Regions from separate parts of the Lysinibacillus sp. COL-1 genome, predicted to be linked through region 1. Evidence: a T-box and tRNA genes for the amino acid it is inferred to sense, from the RefSeq annotation. Region 1 holds a T-box; the other holds one or more tRNA genes.
What was found. A T-box is a leader RNA that pairs with one kind of tRNA and senses whether it is charged. The one in region 1 lies ahead of tyrS (tyrosine--tRNA ligase), so its partner is inferred to be a tRNA-Tyr.
Positions count from the first base shown of each region.

Region 2: it encodes a tRNA-Tyr, which carries the amino acid that the T-box ahead of tyrS (tyrosine--tRNA ligase) is inferred to sense. The anticodon was not compared.

Region 1 covers NZ_JCAWSJ010000004.1:3,322,248-3,324,711, forward strand. The annotation lists gene tyrS (tyrosine--tRNA ligase) at 1-1,045, opposite strand, end outside; T-box leader at 1,130-1,338, opposite strand; gene AC6BKE_RS24615 (transglycosylase domain-containing protein) at 1,441-2,464, shown strand, end outside.
Region 2 covers NZ_JCAWSJ010000002.1:59,208-61,671, reverse strand. The annotation lists gene mbcS (acyl-CoA synthetase MbcS) at 1-467, opposite strand, end outside; tRNA gene AC6BKE_RS00630 (tRNA-Asn) at 737-813, shown strand; tRNA gene AC6BKE_RS00625 (tRNA-Glu) at 928-1,002, shown strand; tRNA gene AC6BKE_RS00620 (tRNA-Val) at 1,059-1,134, shown strand; tRNA gene AC6BKE_RS00615 (tRNA-Tyr) at 1,150-1,233, shown strand; tRNA gene AC6BKE_RS00610 (tRNA-Gln) at 1,248-1,322, shown strand; tRNA gene AC6BKE_RS00605 (tRNA-Lys) at 1,338-1,410, shown strand; gene rocF (arginase) at 1,596-2,464, shown strand, end outside.

The DNA.
Region 1 (2,464 bases):
CAATAGAAGGAACATCTTTAAATGCATCCTTCATTTCTTCAGCTGAAAGTGCTTTTAAATCCCCTGAGAATAAAGCTGCTGTAATACGAATGGCTTGCTCTAATGCCTCTTGACCATGAATTAAACGAGTCATTTCTTCTGCAAGTGCTTTTTGAGCCTTACGTAAATGTGGTTCTTCTTCTACAGAGACTGCTAATGCTTCAATTTCTTCACGAGAAAGGAACGTAAAGATTTTTAAGTATTTGATCACATCTGCATCAGCAGCATTGATCCAGAATTGGTAGAACTCATATGGAGATGTTTTCTTACTATCTAACCATACAGCACCACCTGCTGTTTTACCGAATTTTGTGCCGTCTGCTTTCGTTACTAAAGGAATCGTAATCCCGAATGCTTTCGTTTCTTCCTCATGTGTTTTACGAATAACTTCTAAGCCTGTTGTAATATTACCCCATTGGTCAGAGCCACCTACTTGTATACGACAATTGTAGTGATTGTATAAATGATTGTAATCAATACCTTGGATTAACGTGTATGCAAACTCTGTAAACGAAATCCCTGTGTCTAGACGAGAAGCAATCGTATCCTTTGCTAACATGTAGTTTACGTTAATTAATTTACCGTAATCACGTAAAAATTCAATTGTATTGATATTGCCAATCCAGTCGCGGTTGTTCACAAGCTGTGCACCGTTGCCATCTTCTGCAAAATCAAAAATACGTTCTAATTGGCTACGGATTCCTTGGACATTTTTATCGATTTGCTCTACTGTTTGTAATTGGCGCTCTTCTGAACGACCAGATGGATCACCTATCATCCCTGTTGCACCACCAACAAGTAAAATTGGACGGTGACCAGCTTTTTGGAATCGACGAAGTGTTAACAATGGAACAATATGTCCTATATGCATGGAGTCTGCTGTTGGATCTACTCCACAGTACAAGGATACTGATTGCTCATCTAATAATTTTGCCATGCCTTCTGCATCTGTTTGTTGGTATAGCAAACCACGCCATTCTAAATCTTGTAATAATTCGTTTGTCATGTTCATTCCTCCTAAAATGGTTAAAATTCGTTACGTGCATGGACATGTTTAAATAAAAAAAGTCCCTACACGCAAATAATTGCATGCAGGGACGTTAAGTTACAAACTAACGCGGTACCACCCGGCTTGAAGATGTCATCCATCTTCCACTTCATTCAACCGCCTTTATCGCAGGCGCGCACGTCTAAGCTCCAAGCACGTAATTCGTCTCTACACTATGACCAGTTTTCACCAACCACTGGCTCTCTAAACAGGGAATATAGATACTACTGCAAACTCTTCATCACTAGAAAACTATAAACATAATTCTATACGAATCTATTTCAAAGTCAATAACTATGTTCGAGCTAAAACATTATGTGCTATAATAGACAAGATTTTAGGAGGTCGATACATTGAAAGATTGGATTGAAAAAATCAATGCGAAGATCGATGAATTACTTGAACAAAAATGGATGAAGAAATTACGTATTTCAGGTAGTGTTACCTGGAACTTATTTTTACTATTTTTAGTCTTTGCATTGGTGGGCACTGTATTTGTCGGATCAGTTGGAGCTGGGTATTTCGCTTCTCTTGTAAAAGAAGAGCCATTACGCTCAAAAGAAGAGTTGCGCAATCAAATTTTCAGTTATGAAGAAACCAGTGAAATTTATTTTGCCAACGATATTTATATTGGGAAGTTACGGACAGATTTGGATCGCCGTGAAACATCACTTAGCAATGTAGCACCAGATGTTGTGAATGCTGTTCTAGCAACAGAAGACGAATATTTCCGCGATCATAACGGCATAGTACCAAAGGCGGTTGTTCGTGGTTTATTACAAGATGTCACTAACTCTGCTACGCAAACAGGTGGATCTACCCTTACTCAACAGCTTATTAAAAACCAAGTACTAACAAACGAAGTATCCTATGAACGTAAAGCTAAGGAAATCTTACTGGCAATGCGTTTAGAACATTTTATGACGAAGGAAGAAATATTAGAGGCTTACTTAAATATTATTCCGTACGGTCGTAACTCTTCAGGTCGAAATATCGCTGGTGTTGAAACAGCCGCTGAAGGGATTTTTGGTGTGAAAGCTAAAGAATTATCTCTTCCACAAGCTGCTTACATAGCTGGTATTCCACAGGCACCATTTGCCTACACACCTTTTACGAATACAGGTGAACTGAAAAGTGAAGAAGCTTTAAAGCCGGGTATTGATCGTATGAAAACGGTACTATATCGTATGAAAGAAGCTGGTTATATTGACGACGCGCAATACAAAGAAGCTTTAGATTATGATATAGCGGCAGATTTCCGCGGACCAGAAATGCGTGCGGAGGATCGTTACCCATGGCTAACATATGAGCTTGAAGCTCGTGCAAAAGAAATTATTGCAGAGAAACTAGCAAAAGAAGATGGGGTTGACCCAGAAC
Region 2 (2,464 bases), on a different contig from region 1:
AGTACATCTAAAGAAGCCCAATCGCCTTTTGCAGTACCAATAACTAATTTGTTCTTTAATGTGTCTACAGTAGAAGAAATTTGGTCAACCTCACCTGTAAATGCTTCATAGGCAATAACTGCACTAGCAGAAGAGTGCTCCATGCGATATTCTAAGTCACTTGCACGTAGCATTTCTGAACATGAAATAGGCACGATGCCAGCCTTTAAACAGCCAAGAAAAACAAAATAGGCTTCTGGTAGGCGAGGAATAATAACTAGAACGCGATCTCCCTTTCGAAGTCCTGTCTCTGTAAAAGCATTTGCGTATTGATTCATTTTTTGGACAAGCTCTACATAGGAAACTGTTCGTCTCTCTTGTTGCGTATTTAACCAGCGTATTGCTTGGCGATCACTATCTTGTGAAAACTTTTCTAATTCCTCTGTGATATTATAAAATTCAGGTGCAATTAAATCATTTGTTACCATCCGAATATTCCTCCCCCAGGAAATTTGATAGAAAATTCTTAAAACTATTTTTATTTTAACAATTGCAATAATATACAGCAAGAATATTTAGCACGCAAAATAGAAATATTAGATTTAATAGAGAACTATTATGCTTTTGGATTAATTTTTAAACCTACTTCGACAAAAAATATAAAAATTTTCATAAAATATGTTGCATAATTTATAATGCTTGCTATAATAATAAATGTACTTAAGAGGTTGTTTAAACCCAAAGTGAATAGTATCGTTCCGAAGTAGCTCAGTTGGTAGTAGCACCTGACTGTTAATCAGGTTGTCGCAGGTTCGAGTCCTGCCTTCGGAGCCATTTTTTTTGCCCATTTTTAAGAAGCTGTTATACATAAAAAAAGTTATAAAAAAGTATTGCAACTATTAAGAAATGATGTTATTATAAATCTTGTCTTGTTTGAGACGTGATACTGGCCCCTTGGTCAAGTGGTTAAGACACCGCCCTTTCACGGCGGTAACACGGGTTCGAATCCCGTAGGGGTCACCATTTAAAACATAGGCTTTATAAAGAAAAATAAACTGTGATATAACACCTGTTTCTATGGAGGATTAGCTCAGCTGGGAGAGCATCTGCCTTACAAGCAGAGGGTCGGCGGTTCGAGCCCGTCATCCTCCACCATTATTGTGTTATTTCGGAGGGGTAGCGAAGTGGCTAAACGCGGCGGACTGTAAATCCGCTCCTTAGGGTTCGGCGGTTCGAATCCGTCCCCCTCCACCAGTTTTATAAATGATTGGGGTATAGCCAAGCGGTAAGGCAACGGATTTTGATTCCGTCATGCCTAGGTTCGAATCCTAGTACCCCAGCCATTTTTCTTTTTTTACGAGCCATTAGCTCAGTTGGTAGAGCATCTGACTTTTAATCAGAGGGTCGAAGGTTCGAGTCCTTCATGGCTCACTTTTTTAGAATAAAGTATATTCAAAAGTGTTATAATAACTATAGATAACTAATCTCTTACTGAAAACAGTAGGAGATTTTTTTATGTTATCAAAAATTGAATAAATATGCACTTTTTTGTCTAGTTGAGCCAAGTGGTATCTAGGCTTTACAATAATATTATAACTTTTAGGGGGTATAAAAACATGAATAAACTTAATATTTCTATTATTGGAGTACCAACAGATTATGGACAAACACGTCGTGGTGTAGATATGGGGCCAAGCGCGATTCGCTATGCAGGCGTTGTGGAACGTTTGGAGGCTATTGGACATGAAGTACAAGACCAAGGGGATATTCGTGTCAGTCAAAAACTTGCAGACGCACCTGTCGATGAGAAATTACTGAATTTAGAGGAAGTTGTAGATGTTAGCACGGCTTTAGCTAATAGCGTGCATGAAGTAGTAGAACAAAATAAGTTCCCACTTGTATTTGGTGGAGACCATAGTATTGCTATTGGCACACTAGCTGGATTAGGTGAGCATTATAAAAATCTTGGCGTTATTTGGTATGATGCTCATGCAGATTTAAATACACCTGAAACAACACCATCTGGCAACATCCATGGGATGCCATTAGCAGTTAGTATTGGACTAGGTCATGAGCGCTTAGTGCAAATTCGGAATTATGCACCGAAAATTAAACCAGAGAACGTTATTATTATCGGAGCTCGTTCAGTAGATCCTGGTGAGCGTGAGTTAATTCGTCAACAAGGGATTAAAGTATATACAATGCACGAGATTGATCGACTTGGTATGACGCGTGTCATGGAAGATGCACTTGCTTACTTGAAAGAACGTAATGTTGATGGATTACATCTATCACTTGATTTAGATGGCTTAGATCCGCTTTACACGCCAGGAGTTGGTACACCCGTTCCTGGAGGAATTACGTATCGAGAAAGTCATTTAGCAATGGAAATGTTACAAGAATCAGGGATGCTAACATCAGCAGAGTTTGTAGAAGTAAACCCAATTTTAGATGAGAAGAATACAACAGCAAATGTGGCTGTTGC